DNA from 2 places in the Brevibacterium sp. 50QC2O2 genome. Region 2 is predicted to be linked to the other one. Evidence: predicted binding sites of a transcription regulator. Region 2 holds the regulator's gene; the other holds the start of a gene.
The links. The regulator HrcA, encoded in region 2, represses chaperone genes, less so after heat shock. The targets are predictions, from matches to a motif close to TTNGCACTCGNNNNNNNCGAGTGCNAA.
Positions count from the first base shown of each region.

Region 1: the regulator HrcA is predicted to act here: its motif matches at 4,930-4,956, upstream of groL (chaperonin GroEL).

Region 1 covers NZ_JANIJZ010000003.1:129,345-137,868, forward strand. The annotation lists gene NQ038_RS03710 (aldehyde dehydrogenase family protein) at 1-972, shown strand, start outside; gene NQ038_RS03715 (HNH endonuclease signature motif containing protein) at 1,316-3,232, shown strand; gene NQ038_RS03720 (DUF3263 domain-containing protein) at 3,503-3,802, shown strand; gene NQ038_RS03725 (LytR C-terminal domain-containing protein) at 3,807-4,430, shown strand; gene NQ038_RS03730 (cold-shock protein) at 4,596-4,799, shown strand; gene groL (chaperonin GroEL) at 5,100-6,725, shown strand; gene NQ038_RS03740 (hypothetical protein) at 6,900-7,718, shown strand; gene NQ038_RS03745 (RNA-binding S4 domain-containing protein) at 7,795-8,007, shown strand; gene NQ038_RS03750 (hypothetical protein) at 8,067-8,524, opposite strand, start outside.
Region 2 covers NZ_JANIJZ010000006.1:187,565-196,088, reverse strand. The annotation lists gene ybeY (rRNA maturation RNase YbeY) at 1-76, opposite strand, end outside; gene NQ038_RS07250 (PhoH family protein) at 73-1,044, opposite strand; gene NQ038_RS07245 (16S rRNA (uracil(1498)-N(3))-methyltransferase) at 1,182-1,931, opposite strand; gene dnaJ (molecular chaperone DnaJ) at 1,941-3,074, opposite strand; gene hrcA (heat-inducible transcriptional repressor HrcA) at 3,123-4,133, opposite strand; gene NQ038_RS07230 (DUF3097 domain-containing protein) at 4,296-5,213, shown strand; gene NQ038_RS07225 (DUF4870 domain-containing protein) at 5,357-5,926, shown strand; gene hemW (radical SAM family heme chaperone HemW) at 6,024-7,247, opposite strand; gene lepA (translation elongation factor 4) at 7,249-8,524, opposite strand, start outside.

The sequences.
Region 1 (8,524 bases), on a different contig from region 2:
GCCGCCCTGGCAGCGGGCAATACGCTCGTCCTCAAATGCGCCGAGGACGCACCTCTGACGATCCTCAAGATGGCCAGGATCATCGGCGATATCTTCCCCGCCGGCGTGCTCAACGTCGTCACGGGCAAGGGCTCCGTGATCGGCGAGGCCCTGACCACCCACCCGGATGTCGACAAGGTCTCGTTCACGGGTTCGACCCGTGTGGGCAAGCACGTGGCGGAAGTCGCCGGCGCCCGGCTGGCGCACTCCTCGATGGAGCTCGGCGGCAAGAGCCCGAATATCGTGTTCCCCGATTCGAACGACGACTACACGCTGTCCCAGGTGCTGTTGTCCACCCGCTTCGCCCGCCAGGGACAGTCCTGCACCATGGGCTCGCGGCTGTTCCTGCACGAGGACATCTACGATGACTTCCTGGCAAAGCTGGTCGCCGAGGTCGCGCAGATGAAGGTCGGCGATCCGCGGGAGGAGTCCACGGACATCGGCTGCGTGATCAACCAGAAGCAGTTCGACCAGATCACGAACTACATCGAGATCGGCAAGTCGATGCCCGGCGTCGACATCGCCTATGATGGCGAGGCCGACATGGAGGTCGGCGAACCCGGCTTCTACCATGCGCCGGTCATCTTCTCCAAGGCCAAGAACGACTGGCAGACCAGCCGTGAGGAGATCTTCGGCCCGGTCCTGTCGGTCATCCCCTTCTCCACGGAGGAGGAGGTCGTGGCGATGGCCAACGACTCCGATTACGGCTTGGCGGCCTATGTGTTCACCCACGATGTGGACCGCGCCCTGCGTGTGGCGGATGCGATCGAGTCCGGCTGGGTGCAGGTCAACCAGGGTGGCCCGCAGATCGTCGGTCAGTCCTACGGCGGGATGAAGACCTCGGGCTTCGGCCGCGAGGCATCCCTGGAGGGCATGTTGGAGGGCTTCACACAGATCAAGCAGATCAACGTCCACATCGCACCCCGGGACTGAGCGTAGGGAGTTCGAGCCCCGTCGTTACTGGCAACAGCTGGTAGCGGCGGGGCTCTTTCGTTCCTGATGCCACCCAGCGCATCTGCTACCACTGCTGCCACCGAAACAGAGAAACTCTATTCGGCAAACATCGGAAACCAGTTTCGAATAAACCCTTCCCTTCATGAGTGGCCTGCGCTACACTTGAGGTAGGTCAGGAAACCCGAATCGGACAGCAAAGTCCCGTCAGGTTTTACGGCTCGTCTTCCCCGACACAGTCACAACACGCGTGTGCTGAATACTCAGTGCGGCTTCTGACAGCAGCGTCCGGACCCGGGTCCGGTACAGGAGGAGGGGAGAGATCATGACCATTGATTCCACCCTCCCACGTGCTGGTTCCCCCGATGATGACAAGAACCCTGGGGTCTTCGCCCGCCCGGCGGACCCCTTGCTGACCCCCGACGATTGGGAGCGTTTGCAGGAGATCGCTCCGGAACTCGTTCACGCCAGTGAGTCACTCGCTGGTCTGGGTGCCGGTGTGGGTACGGATCCCAGTCTTGACGCTTCCGACCTGCTCCTGGTGCTCAAGGGAATCGAACACCTGTCCCGCGTGACCGCCTCGACCGAGGCTGTTGTTCTGGCGCGGGCCGAATACGAGGTGCCCACTGTTGATTATGGTGCGAAGACTCTTCCGGCCCTGGTGACTCGCCTGTTGAGGATTGATGGGGCGGCCGCGAGGCGGCGGGTGCGGTTCGCACACGCGATCGGTGCCGGCCGGTCTTTAACGGGTGCGCGTCTGGAACCCGCCTACCCGCATGTTGCCCTCGCCCTGGCGGACGGGGGTGTGTCGGTGGATCAGGCGCAGGCGGTGATCCGGGAGATCGAGAAGATCCCCCACCAGGTCCGGCATGTTCATCACGCCACGGCCGAGAGGCTACTCGTGGACACGGTGCCGAGTGTTGATGTGGACCAGGTTCGTGTGTTGGGTTCTCGGATTCGAGCCTACCTGGATCCCGATGGACGCTTCGCCGAGGTTCCACCGTTGGTTGATGAGTATCACGTGACGGTGACGCCGCGGAGGAATGGTGCGTGGAATCTCACGGGTCTACTGGATCCGGTGACGGGTGGGAAGTTGCATGGGCTCTTGACGAATCGGCAGGAGCCCGGAGTGCTGGTGGAGGACGCGACGGGAGCGGGTGCGGTTACTGAGGTCGGTGGCCTGGATGCGGTTCCTGCCGACACGGTCTGGGGAGAGGGCGCGGGTGTGCCCGGTGGCGGAGCTGAACCCGGGGCTGGGCTCGATGAACCCGGCTGCGATCTGCCACCCGGTGACCTGCCGGCTAGCGCGGTGACGGTTGATGGGCAGCCCACGACGAAAGCGGATCATCCGTTTGGGTATCGGGAGCGGCCCGATGGGGCACGTCGTCATGACATGTTCGCGACCTTGATTGACCGGGCTGCGGGTTCGGGTCCGCAGGGTGCGGGGATGGCCCTGGTGGTCACGGCGACTGCTGAAGAGTATGCGCAGGACAAGGCGGAGGTCGAGTCCACGGCAGGCCCGATCGGGTTGCAGGATCTGGAATCCCTGTCTCCGGGTGCCCTCGTGTACTTCCAAGCCACACAGCCAGGTACCCGGGAAGTCACCGTGCACAGTGCTAGTCGGTTTGCTACGCGGCGGCAGGTTGAGTTGATCGCCGCTCGTGATCGGGGGTGCACGTTCCCGGGGTGTGATATGCCGGTGGGGTGGTGTGATGCCCACCATATGATCCCCTGGTCCTCTGGTGGACCCACGACGGTGGCGAATCTGACCTTGGCGTGCCGGTTCCATCACACGTGGCATGACCAGCATGGGTGGCGGGCCGAACTGATTGGTGGTTTGCCTGCCTGGATTCCTCCCCGGCATGTGGATCTGGAGCAGCGGCCGGTGTTTCATTCCCGGTTCGCGGCTGCTCTGGTGGATGTGAGTGCTGCGTGGAACGCTGCGGGTTTGCCGCCGGTGTGGGTGCCGGAGGATTTCTCCCCACCTGACTGGGACACAGAATCGGACCTGAGCGACCCACCCGATCCACCAGGCCCGCCAGACTCGTCTAAGACTTCGGGTTCACCGGGTTCATCCACGACATCGGGGACCGGCACTCTGCCTGCCACAGGTGCTCTGGGTGCCTGCACATCCGGCACCGGTCCTCCGGGTCCCGGCACGCCGTGGGGCACTCATGGGTCCTACACCGGGGATGCGGGCATCGCCCCCGATGCCGATGACACGGATCTCCCACCCTTCTGAACCGGGTAAGCAGGCTGTCTCAAACGGGCAGCTCGCAGAAATCAACCTGGAATAGACGGCACAGGGGCTGCCCGTCAGCTCCGTGGTCTCTTTATTTCATGACTAGTGATTTCACGACTAGTGCAGGTTACCCCGGCTTCTTCTCCAACCTTTCCCCGGCTGTGGGTACTTTCCCTGATCATTGGCTGATGGACATTCCCAGAACCGTGTGGTTGAGGGGCGGGCAGCCTCGGGCCGGTTAAACTATCGGGGACGAAGGAGGAAGGTGTGATGGTCGAAGCCGAGAACACTCAAGCTGAGAACACCGGCGGCGCGGCCGCGTGCAGTGGGCTGACGGACTTCGAAGCCGCGGTGCTCGAGTTCGAAGCGCAGTGGCCCGTGTACTCCGGAGCTAAGGACAGGGCCATCCGGGAAAGTTTCGACCTGGGTGCGGCCGACTACTTCCAAGCCCTGGGCGCACTGCTCGACGACCCCCGCGCCTACATCGCAGATCCCATTCTGATCAAACGGCTGCGCCGGATCCGTGACACCCGACAGCACGGCCGTGCCGCCCACCGAATCGCAAAGTAGGAACATGACGCATCAGTATCCCGAGGACGAGTTCGACAACCTGCAACCGGTGTCGAAGAAGGGTGCGCACCGCCGCCCCGCAGGCCCCCTGAGCCAGGGCGCGGCGATCACCCTGGTGACCGTCCTGGCCATCGTCGCCCTCCTGCTGGTCGGCGGGACGATCAACATCATCAAGCGCTCCGCCGGTGATCCGGAGACGGTCGCGGAACAGGGCGCCGCCGCCGATGCGACCCAGGGCGATGACGGCAAGGACGGCGACGGTAAGGACGAGAAGTCACAGGGGGGATCGGCATCGAGCGCGCCGACCTCCGGTGAGTCGTCCGAACCCACGGCGACCGGGGACTCGGACGTCGACAAGTCGGATATCGAGGTCGGGGTGTTCAACGCCTCGGGCAAGACCGGGGCTGCCGCCAAGCTCAAGTCGACCCTGGAGAACCGGGGCTGGACGGTCACCTCGACGGGCAACCAGTCCTCGGCGTCGAAGAGCACAACCGTGTACTACAAGGAGTCCTCGAACGAGGAGGCCGCGCAGACCCTGGCCGAGGAGATCGGCGCCACGGAGACCAAACAGTCGACCCGTTTCAGCACTGATCTGGCAGTTCTTCTCTGTACCGATCTGGCTGAGTGACAGGGCGGCTCCCACACGATTTCGCAACAATCCGGCAGTCTCATTGCAGCTTTGTCATAAAAGCCGCCACCGACGGGTAATGGCCCTACGGGTGAACTATGGTGGACACCGTCGTGCGGCCGATCCTGACCGTGCGGCTTGTATCAGAGCAATAATGGAGTCATCATGACGCAAGGCACAGTCAAGTGGTTCAACGCCGAAAAGGGCTACGGTTTCATCACCGTCAACGGCGCTGACGACGACGTTTTCGTCCACCACACCCAGATCCAGATGGACGGATACCGGTCGCTTGCCGAGGGCCAGGCCGTTGAGTTCGAGATCGGTGAGGGCAGCAAGGGTCCGCAGGCGGAGAACGTCACGCCGCTGTGATCGACGGTCGATCACCGGACTTTCGGTCCCGCTGAACCGTGTGGGGCGGAACATCCTGGGGATGTTCCGCCCCACTGGTCATTCACGCTTTCATCCCGCGGCGAAATCGAGCGCGTTCCGCGGCCAGGATTTTGCACTCTCCCGGTGAGAGTGCTAAATCTATAGGTGGTGAAAGCCATCATCGTGGGTAGTGGCTGCGGGTGTCTGTGGAAGGGAAACAGGCATTCAGTAGTCGGCCGTCGCGGGCGCTGGCGATGAGGGTTCAACAATCCACCCCGTACAGGGAGGACGCTAGCCACCATGGCAAAGCTCATTGCATTCGACGAAGAAGCGCGTCGTGGCCTCGAAACCGGTCTGAACACCTTGGCTGACGCAGTCAAGGTCACGCTCGGACCGCGCGGCCGCAACGTCGTGCTGGAAAAGAAGTGGGGCGCACCGACCATCACCAACGATGGTGTGTCCATCGCCAAGGAGATCGAGCTCGAGGATCCGTACGAGAAGATCGGCGCGGAACTCGTCAAGGAAGTCGCCAAGAAGACCGACGACGTCGCAGGTGACGGCACCACGACCGCCACCGTCCTGGCCCAGGCGCTGGTCCGCGAGGGCCTGCGCAACGTCGCAGCCGGAGCCGATCCGGTCGGCCTGCGCCGGGGCATCGAGAAGGCTGTCGCGGCCGTGACCGCGACCCTGCTCGACTCCGCCAAGGAAATCGAGACCAAGGAACAGATCGCAGCCACCGCGGGCATCTCCGCCGGCGATCCGGCGATCGGTGAGCTGATCGCCGAGGCGATCGACAAGGTCGGCAAGGAAGGCGTCGTCACCGTCGAGGAGTCGAACACCTTCGGCCTGGAGCTGGAGCTCACCGAGGGCATGCGCTTCGACAAGGGCTACATCTCCGGTTACTTCGTCACCGATACGGAACGCCAGGAGACCGTTCTGGAGGATCCCTACATCCTGATCGCCAACTCGAAGATCAGCAATGTGAAGGACCTGCTGCCCGTCCTGGAGAAGGTCCAGCAGTCGGGCAAGCCGCTGCTGATCATCGCCGAAGACGTCGAGGGCGAAGCCCTGGCGGTTCTGGTGGTCAACAAGATCCGTGGCACCTTCAAGTCCGTCGCCGTCAAGGCACCGGGCTTCGGTGACCGCCGCAAGGCGCAGCTGGCCGATATCGCCATCCTCACCGGTGGCCAGGTCATCGCCGAAGAGGTGGGCCTGAAGCTCGAGAACGCCACCGTGGATCTGCTGGGCACCGCCCGCAAGGTCGTCATCACGAAGGACGAGACGACGATCGTCGAAGGTGCCGGCGACTCCGAGGAGATCGCGGGCCGCGTGGCCCAGATCCGTGCGGAGATCGAGAACACCGACTCCGACTACGACCGTGAGAAGCTCCAGGAGCGCCTGGCCAAGCTGGCCGGCGGCGTGGCCGTCATCAAGGCCGGTGCCGCCACCGAGGTCGAGCTCAACGAGCGCAAGCACCGCATCGAGGACGCGGTGCGCAATGCGAAGGCGGCTGTGGAAGAGGGCATCGTCGCCGGCGGCGGCGTTGCCCTGATCCAGGCGGGCGCCTCGGCGTTCGACACGCTCGAACTGACCGGCGACGAGGCCACCGGTGCTGCGATCGTCAAGGTCGCCATTGAGGCCCCGCTCAAGCAGATCGCGACGAATGCGGGCCTGGAGCCCGGCGTCGTGGCCGAAAAGGTCCGCACGCTGCCCATCGGACACGGCCTCAACGCCGCGACCGGCGAGTACGTCGATCTGCTGGGAGCCGGCATCAACGACCCGGTCAAGGTCACCCGTTCCGCGCTGGAGAACGCGGCATCGATCGCAGGCCTGTTCCTGACGACCGAGGCCGTCGTGGCCGATAAGCCGGAACCCGCGGCCCCCGCCGCGGATCCGACCGGCGGCATGGGCGGCATGGACTTCTGAGTCCGGTTCACCCAGTACCGACAACCGGCGGCGCACCCCGATCATAGGGTGCGCCGCCGGTTGTCTTCCAGGGCTCTACCCGGTCCGGGGACAGCAGGGTTTCAGTGCGCGCACAGACTCCCACTCCATAATTGAAGGCGTCGGATCAATCAGCTTGTATCGGGAGTAGTATCCATGGGGTTTGTCTTTCTCCTCATCCTCGCCATCATCGGCGTGGGGTTCTTCTGGTCGTCGCACAAGGAGAAACAGCGCCGGGTGGCCCAGCAGGCCGAAGAACTCGACATGGTCAGGCGGACCGCTGAAGAGGATGTCACCCAGTTCGGCGAACTGGTCGCAGATCTTGACATCGTCACCGCGGGCGTCCAGCTGGACGAAGGTGGCAGGCAGGACTACAAGCGGGCTCTGGAAGCCTATGACACCGCCAAGAACACACTGGAGGCGGTACAACGGCCCGAGGACATCGCGCATGTGACGCAGGCGCTGGAGGACGGCCGCTACGCCGCCAGCTGCGTGCGCGCCAGGGTCGAGGGCAAGCCACTGCCGGTGCGTCGCCCACCCTGTTTCTTCAACCCCCAGCACGGCCCCAGCGTCGAAGACGTCGACTGGGCTCCGGCGGGTGGGCGGTTGCGTCCCGTGCCGGTATGCGCGGCCGATGCCGAACGCCTGGCAGTGGGCGCCGAACCCGCCGTGCGCAAGGTACCGGGGGCGGATGGCTATTCCCGGCGCGCCTACTGGGAGGCGGGCCCCGCCTACGCCCAGTACAACCGCGGCTACTTCAACGGCTATGCCGGTTCGGGCATGCTGCCAGGGGTGCTGATGGGCGCGATGCTCATGGGCGGTATGGGACACGCCTTCGGCCCGATGGGCTGGGACCAGCAGGAGATGATGGCCGACGGTGACTTCGGTCAGGACATCACCGGTGGAGCCGATATGGGCGGAGACCTCGGCGGTGGGGACTTCGGTGGGGATATGGACTTCGGAGACTTGTTCTAGCCCCTCTGCCCGGTCTGGGATCTTCGCCTCGGCCCCTTTGACTTGTTGTGCCGGCGGCGGACTAGACTGGAGGACCATGGAAACCGTAGAGATCCGCGATGACAGTATCCGCCTGGGCCAGCTCCTGAAACTCTCCGGCATTGTCGAGGACGGGGCCATGGCCAAACAGCTCATCGCCGATGGGCAGGTCAGCGTAGATGGTCGCACGGAGACCCGCCGGGGTGCGACGATTCACCCGGGCGCCACTGTGGAACTCATGGGGGAGTCCTTCACCGTGGCCCGCGCCTGACACCGGCCCGGGCGCCGCAGAGGACGCACCGGGCCCCGGTGTGACGGAGATCGGGAACCTTATAGTGAGTCGGTCAGTCCCGGAGCGTCCCACACCGGTGACCACTTGGACAGATCGTCCTCGAATCGCAGATCGGCGCCGATGGCCGAACGGATGTTGAACTCCACTGCCGTATCGCGCCGGTTCGGTCCCACCTGGACGAAGGGGTAGAAGGTACCGCGCTTGTACAGGTAGACCAGTGCGGCATTGACCCCGGCAGAAGACCGGAAGTACAGGGTGGAGCACAGCAGCATGGGTCCGAATCCCTGGGCCTCGAGGCTGGAATTGACCGCGTGCATATTGGTCACCAGTCCTGGTACGTCGATCTCCGAGGAGGACACGACCTGCCACGTGAAACCGTAACCGTCGTTGACCTGGTGGACGGCCGCGGTCGGGTCGGATTCGATCAGTGCCCGACTCTCCGCTTCGACCTGGGCGAAGGCGCCTCCCTCCACTTGGCGGAACGCCACCCCGGCGA
Region 2 (8,524 bases):
GCACATGCGTGCACAGCCGGTGGACCTCGTCGAGGTCAACCGCGGAATCGGTCTCATTGGCCAGCTCGATGCTCATCGGCTTCTTCTCCCCTTGTTGCGCGGATGGTTCTCCCCCGGCGTGTGCGCCAGCGTCCAGTGGTCGTAGGCGTCCACGATCGCCGTCACCAGGCGGTGGCGCACGACGTCCTTGCTGGTCAGTTCCATGAAGGCGATGTCATCGACGCCGGAGAGGATGTCGCCGGCCGCGCGCAGCCCAGAGCGGGTGCCGCCCGGCAGGTCGACCTGCGAGGTGTCGCCCGTGATCACCATCGTCGAATTGAGGCCCAGCCGGGTCAGGAACATCTTCATCTGTTCGAAGGTGGTGTTCTGTGCCTCATCGAGGATGATGAAGGCGTCGTTGAGGGTGCGCCCTCGCATATAGGCCAGGGGCGCCACTTCGATGACCCCGGTGTCCAACAGCGTCTTGATGTGGTCGGGATCGATCATATTGTGCAGTGCATCGTAGAGCGGCCGCACATAGGGGTCGATCTTCTCGTCCAGGGAACCGGGCAGGAAGCCCAGGTGCTCCCCCGCCTCGACGGCCGGCCTGGTCAGGATGATCCGCGCCACCTCACGGTGCTGCAGAGCGGTGACGGCCATGGCCATGGCCAGATATGTCTTCCCGGTACCGGCCGGGCCGGTGCCGAAGGTGATCGTGTGGTTCCGGATCGCATTGACGTACTGGTGCTGGCCGAAGGTCTTGGGCCTGATCGACGTGCCCCGGTGGGACAGGATGTTCGCCCCCAGGACGTCGGCGCCTGCCGCGGGCTCGCCCCATAGGCGTTCCACGGTCTCCGGATCGTTCGGCTGGCCCGCCGCCGCGAGTTTGCGCATTTCACCCAGGACGCGGACCGCTGCGTCGACATTCGCCTGCGATCCGGTGACGGTCACGTCATGGCCACGGACATGGAACCGGGTGTCGCCGGCCAGGGCCTCGAGGCGACGCAGTCCCGCATCTGCTGGACCGAACATCGCGACGGGGTCGACCTGGGCTCCGATGCTCATGCGCACCGTGACGGCCTCGGCCGGAGTCTCCGTGGTGCTGGGGGTCGTGTCTGCTGACTGAGTGTGCAGGGGGTTGTCCTTCCTGATGAGCCCGCCGGATTCCGCGCCCAGTCTACCGGTCCCGGCCACGCCCGGAATCATGCCCAACGGCCCAGGGCGACCTGGGCGATGCCGAGTGCGACGGGTCCTGCGGTCGAGGCCCGCAGAATCGTCGTGCCCAGCAGCGCCGGCCGGGCTCCGGCCGCCTGCAGCGCGGCGAGCTCGGCATCGGAGATCCCGCCCTCGGGTCCGACGACGAAGACGATCCTCTCCAGGTCCTCGGGCAACTGTGCCAATACCCGCGGCAGGTGCTCCTGCGCTGTTTCGTGCAGCACGATGCAGGCATCGCCGGGCCCCAGCTTGCCGGCCAGCGAGGTGCCACGGACCAAGTCGTGCAGAACGGGGACCCTGGACCGGCGGGCCTGCAGGGTGGCCGCCCGGAGAGTGTTGAGCCACTTCGCATGGGACTTCGCGGCCTTCTTCGCCGGCCAGTCGACGATCGAGCGCTGGGCCGCCCACGGCACGACCTCGTCGACGCCGACCTCGCAGGCGGCCTCGATCCCGGCCAGATCGCGGTCGCCCTTGGCCAGGGCCTGGACCAGGACCAGTGCGGGGCGCGGGGCGGGCTCCTGCACACAGGTGCGAACCCGCAGGCTCAGTGCCTCCGGGCTCGCGGTCTCGATGACTCCGCTCAACCGCAGACCGGCGCCGTCGATGATGTCCACCTCAGCGCCGGGGCCGAGTTTGCGCACGCGCACGGCATGGCCGGCCACTTCCGGGCCGAAACCCAGCAGATCGCCGACGGCGCCCGGCTGGGCGAAGGTCGACAGGAAAACGGGAGCTGTCATGTGCGCGCCTCAGCGTCCGGCGAACTTGTCGCGCAGGCGGGAGAAGGGGCCCTTGGCGTGCTTCTCGGCACTGGCATCGACCAGGCCGGAGGCATCGTGCTCGCCGCGCATTCCGGCGAGGCGCTCGAGCAGCTCCCGCTGTTCCTCGGTGACCTTCTGCGGAGTCTGCACCAGAATCGTCAGGACCAGATCGCCGCGGCTGTTACGGCGCAGCCGGGTTGCGCCCAGGCCGGCCAGCCGGGTCTGCGTGCCCGATTGGGTGCCGGCCTCGATGTCGACCTCGCGCGGCCCGTCGAAGGTGTCCACCGTGACGCTTGTGCCCAGGGCCGCTGCCGTCATCGGCACCCGCAGGGTAGCGCGCAGATTATCGCCATCACGGCTGAACACGGGGTCCTCGGCGACGGCGACCTCCAGGTGCAGATCCGCCGCGGGGCCGCCCCATGGCCCGACCTCGCCCTGCCCGGTCAACAGGATCCGGGTGCCCTCGCGGACTCCACCGGGGATCTTGACGCTGAGCGTGCGCTCGGTGCGCACACGGCCCTCGCCATGGCAGGAATTGCACGGATCGGGGATCACGGTGCCGAAACCCTGGCAGTTCGAGCACGGCTGGTTCGTCACCATATTGCCCAGCAGGGTGCGGGTCGTCTGGCGCACGGAGCCCTGCCCGTGGCACAGCGAGCAGGTGTCGTAGTCGGTACCGGGGCGGCAGCCGGAGCCGTCGCAGGTCTCGCACCGGGCCGCGGTCGAAATCGACAGTTCCTCGGTCCCCCCGAACACCGCGGTGCGCAGGTCGATCTGCAGGTCGACCAGGGCGTCCTGACCGCGCTGCGCGCGCGGGATCGGGCCACGGCCGGCTCCTGCTCCCCCACCGAAGAAGGTCTCGAAGATATCGCCGAAGCCCCCGAAGCCGGCGCCGCCGAAACCACCGGCCGCCTGGCCGTACTCGCCACCGCCGTTATCGTAGTTGCTGCGCTTGACCGGATCGGAGAGCACCTCGTAGGCCACGGAGACCTGTTTGAACTCCTCTTCGTGTCCGGGGTTGACGTCCGGGTGGAGCTTGCGCGCCAACTTCCGGTAGGCCTTCTTGATCTCCTCGGGCGCCGCGTCGCGCGCCACGCCCAAGGTCTCATAGTGATCGCTCACGTGTTTCCTTCGTCTTGAGTCGTATCGGATGCTTGTCTCCGCGCCCGCCTAGTCGGACAGGATCACGGATACGTACTTGGCGACCGCGCGCACCGCGGCCATCGTGGTCGGGTAATCCATTCTGGTGGGGCCGAGCACCGCCAGCCTGGCCCCGGCTTCCGGCCCCCCATAGGGACTGGCGATCACGGAGGTCGAGGAGAAGGACTCCAGGTCGTTCTCATGACCGATCCGCACCGCCACGGGTTCGGAATCCTGGGCCATCGAGGACAGCAGCCGCAGGAGCACGACCTGCTCCTCGAAGGCGTCGAGCAGCGGGGCGATCTGCGAGAAGAACTCGCCGCCGGCGCGCGCCAGGTTGGCGGTGCCCGCCATCAACAGACGGTCCTGCCTGCCGAGTCGGGCCAGGTCCTTGAGCACCTCGGCGAGCCGGGCGCCGGCCGCTGCGTGCTCGGCGGGCACCTGGAGGTCGTCCAGGGCTGTGTCGATCCGGGCCAGCCGGACCCCGCGCAGCGCCCGATTGACACCATCGCGCAGAGCCGTGGGATCCACCGGCACCACGTCATCGCCCAAGTCGACCACGCGCTGTTCGACCTGGCCGGAATCCGTGATGAGGACCGCCAGCAGGCGGCCCGGAGTCAATTCGACCAGTTCGACGTGGCGCACCCGGGTCTGCGAGGCCGTCGGGTACTGGACGAGCGCGACCTGGTGGGTCAGCCCCGAGAGCAGCCGAACGGTGCGCTCGAGCATATCGTCGATGTCGACCGGTGCCTGGAGAACCCGGGAGATGGCACGGCGTTCGGCCGTCGACAGGGGCTTGACGTCGTCGAGTCTGTCGACGAACACGCGGTAGCCCTTATCGGTGGGAATCCGGCCGGCCGAGGTGTGGGGCTGGGCGATCAGACCGTCCTGTTCGAGCGCTGCCATGTCATTGCGAATAGTGGCCGGGGACACCCTCAACCCGTGCCGGTCCACCAGCGCCTTCGAGCCCACCGGTTCATTGGTCGCCACGTAGTCCTCGATGATCGCCCGCAATACCCGATTCCTGCGGTCGTCGTTCACGGCCCCTCCTCAACTGACACGGTGTCGGCGGCTGCGTCCCCCACATTGGCACTCGAACACCCGGAGTGCCAATTCTACGCCGCGGACCCTGCGGGCCAAAATATCGTCGCTCACATCGGGTGGCTCCCACACCCGAACGGGGAACCGAGCTAGATTGGTGGGGTGACATTCACCGATCCCTATGGCCGCGATGTGCTCTCCGGAGGCCGCAGCGCCCACCGCAGGCCGAGTTCCCAAAAGGTGCCCGCCGACCCCGGCCTGGTCGTCGAGGAGGTCGCCACCGGTTTCGTCGGCGCGATACTGCAGGTGCAGAAAGCCCCCGGGGGCTTCTCCGTGGTGCTCGAGGACCGCATGGGCACGCGGCGCGCCTTCGAACTGGGCGCAGGCTTCTGGATCGACGGCCGTCCGGTCGAATTAACCCGGCCCAAGCACAGGGGACCCGAATACAGGATCGGTGCCGATGGCGCACCGGGAGCGCGCCGGACCCAGGCGGGGCCCCCTCCGGGGCGGACCGCCTCCGGGTCGATCGCAGTACCCGAGAGCCCCGCCCGTGTGGCCAGGCCCAGCCGGATCTGGGTCGAGGGAAAGCACGATGCCGAACTGGTGGAGAAGATCTGGGGCGAGGACCTGCGCTATGAGGGCGTGGTCGTCGAACCCCTGGGCGGCCTCGACGTGCTCGCCGAGCGGCTCGCCGAGTTCCGGCCCGATGCGCAGCACCGGGTCGGAGTGCTGGCCGACCACGTGGTCAGCGGCTCGAAGGAGTCCAGAATCGCCGCCGAGGTCATGTCCCACCGCGCCTACTCCGGCAGCGTCCACATCATCGGTCACCCGTTCATCGACATCTGGGCCGCCGTCAAACCCGCGGTGGTCGGCATCCGGGCCTGGCCCGAGGTCCCCAGGGGCGAGGACTGGAAACTGGGCACCCTGGCCCGGATCGGCTGGCCCCACGCCGACCACCGCGATACGGCCAGGGCCTGGGCGAGGATCCTGCGCAGTGTGAGCACCATGGGAGATGTCGATCCCGCGCTGTCCGGCCGGGTCGAGGAACTCATCGACTTCGTCACAGTCGGGCACTCCTGAACACGCGCCCCGACCTTGGAAAAGGCTTTGAATAGCACTCGTAGCGCCGGATTTGCCAAACCCCATGTGGTACCCGGCGTGGTGCGCCGGGTAGGGTGTGCTCAGTACGACACCGTCCCGCAGCCGATTCGAGGAGGAAGACCATGAGTCAGGACCCCCACAACGAACAGCCCGAGCAGAACGCTCTCGGACAGAACTACGGACAGGGATACGGGCAGAACCCGGATTACGCCCAGAATCCGCAACAGAACTACGGCCAGCCGGGCTATGGACAGCCCGGCGCCCAGTCCTACTACCAGCCGGGCCAGCAGCCCTTCACCGGCCCGCAGGCCTCGACCCAGTTGCCCGAGGGCGTCTACGGCGAGGGCTCCGAGGCCTTCTGGCGGGCCAGCCCGAACGATCGCACCACAAGCCTGTGGGTTGGGATCGGACAATTGTTGACCGGCTGGATCGTGCCCCTCATCCTCTTCCTTGTAAAGAAAGATGAGTCAGCATTCGTCAGGGAACACAGCAGGCAGGCGCTGAATTTCGGGATCACCATTGTCATTGCCAATGCTGCAATCTCCATCATCACAGTGGTCACATTCGGCATCGGTGGGATTCTCTACTTCGCAACAGCAATCGTGCAGATCGTCTTCGGCATTCTGCAGGCTGTTGCCGCCAACAAGGGCCAGGGATACCGTTACCCCATGACCATCCAGTTCATCAAGTGAACGCACCGCGAGTGTGAGCCGCACCTGCGCAACCGAGGGCCCCGGAGTAATCACTCCGGGGCCCTCGGTGTTCTGTGCCGGGGCCGCCGCATGGCGTTCAGATCAGCAGATCGCTCAATTCCCTGACCATGTAGTCGGCCATCAGGCGCCCGGAGACAGTGGGCGCGAACCAGATCGGATCGTCCTCCAACAGACCCATCCGCTCGAACCGGTTCAGGTACGCCGTGGCCCCATCCGGCAGCGAATCGCGCCGCAGGCCATGTTCGATCCGCGCTGCCAGCATGATCCGCTCGACTTCCCGGGTGTCCGGTCCGAGGACTTCCCGGCCCACTGCCGGGGACTGGCCCGCTGCCAGCCGGGCCGCCCAGGCACGCGGATGCTTCGCGTTCCAGAATCGGGTGCCGCCCACATGCGAATGGGCGCCGGCGCCGAACCCCCACCAGTCGCCCTCCTGCCAATAGGCGAGGTTGTGCCTGCAGCGGGTATCCGGGCCAGTAGAAAAATTGCTGACCTCGTACCAGTGCAGTCCAGCGGCCGCGAACAGCGCGTCCGCCAGTTCGTACTTATCGGCCAGATCGTCCTCATCGGGCATCGGGAGTTCTCCACGGCGCACCTGCGACCCCATCTTGGTGCCGGGCTCCACGATCAGCGAGTACGCCGAAATATGGTCGGGCTCGTTGGCCAGGGCGACTTCCACAGAGCGCCGCCAGTCTTCCAGTGACTCCCCCGGGGTGCCGTAGATCAGGTCGAGGCTGACCTGCAGGCCGGCGGCCTTGATCCACTGCACGACCTCGGGAATGCGCCGCGGATCGTGGGTCCGATCCAGGGTCTCCAGCACGTGCGGCACCGCCGATTGCATGCCCAGGGAGATCCGGGTGAAACCCGCGGCGGCCAGGGTGTCGATGTACGCAGGTGTCAGGGTGTCGGGGTTGGCCTCGGTGGTGACCTCGGCCCCGGCGGCCAGGGGCCAGCGCTCCTGCAGGTTCTGCAGCACGCCGGCCAGCACCTCGGCCGCCAGCAGGGTGGGCGTGCCGCCGCCGAAGAACACGGTGTCCAGGGGCCGCCTCGCCACCCCCGCCCGGTTGAGCACTCCTGCGGCAAGGTCCATTTCCGCGGCGATCCCCGCCCGGAAGTCCTCCCGGTTCGCACCGGGGCCCAGATCCGTCGAGGTATAGGTGTTGAAATCGCAGTACCCGCAGCGCACGCGGCAGTAGGGCACGTGGACGTAGGCGCTCCAGGTCCGTTGTGCACTGCCCTGTGCCACGCCGGCGGGCAGAGCGCCCGTGAGCGGCGGGATGTCGCCGATGGGCTGGGCCGGCACCCTACTTGTCCTTGCCCTTGCCGTCCTTGGAGCCGCCGCCATCGGAGGACAGGGCTGCGATGAAGGCCTCCTGCGGGACCTCGACGGAACCCACCATCTTCATCCGCTTCTTGCCCGCCTTCTGCTTCTCCAACAGCTTGCGCTTACGGCTGATATCGCCGCCGTAGCACTTCGAGAGCACGTCCTTGCGCATAGCCCTGATGGTCTCGCGCGCGATGATGCGCGAGCCGATGGCCGCCTGGATCGGCACTTCGAACTGCTGGCGCGGGATCAGGCCGCGCAGCTTCCCGGCCATCTCCACCCCGTAGGCATAGGCCTTGTCCTTGTGCACGATCGCGGAGAACGCGTCCACTGCGTCCCCGTGCAGCAGGATGTCGACCTTCACCAGGTCCGCTGCGGCCTGGCCGTCGTCGTTGTAGTCCAGCGAGGCGTAGCCCTTGGTCCGGGATTTGAGCTGGTCGAAGAAGTCGAAGACGATTTCGGCCAGCGGCATCCGGTAGCGCAATTCGACACGGTCCTCGGACAGGTAGTCCATCCCCTGCATCTGTCCGCGCTTGGACTGACACAGCTCCATCACGGCGCCCACGAACTCGCTGGGGGTCAGGATCGTGGCCTTGACCATGGGTTCGCGGACCTCTTTGATCTTGCCGTCGGGATACTCGCTGGGGTTCGTGACCTCGCGGGCACTGCCGTCCTCCAGCGTCACCTGATAGACCACGGATGGGGCCGTGGCGATGAGGTCGAGGCCGAATTCCCGCTCCAGCCGCTCCCGGATGATCTCCAGGTGCAGCAGGCCCAGGAAACCACAGCGGAAGCCGAAGCCCAGGGCGGCCGAGGTCTCCGGTTCGTAGACCAGGGCGGCATCGTTGAGCTTGAGCTTGTCAAGGGCATCGCGCAGGTCCGGATAGTCCGAACCGTCGATCGGGAACAACCCGGAGAACACCATCGGTTTGGGATCCCGGTAGCCGCCGAGGGCCTCTTCTGCGGGCTTGCGCGCATTCGTCACGGTATCGCCCACGCGGGACTGGCGGACGTCCTTGACGCCGGTGATGAGGTAACCGACCTCGCCCACGCCCAGTCCATCCGAGGGGTGAGGCTCCGGGGTCGAGGCGCCGATCTCCAGCAGTTCGTGGGTGGCGCCGGTGGAGAGCATTTCGATCTTCTCGCGCGGGGCCAACTTGCCATCGACCACGCGGACGTAGGTGACGACCCCGCGGTAGGTGTCGTAGACGGAGTCGAAGATCATCGCCCGGGCCGGCGCATCGGGGTCGCCCACC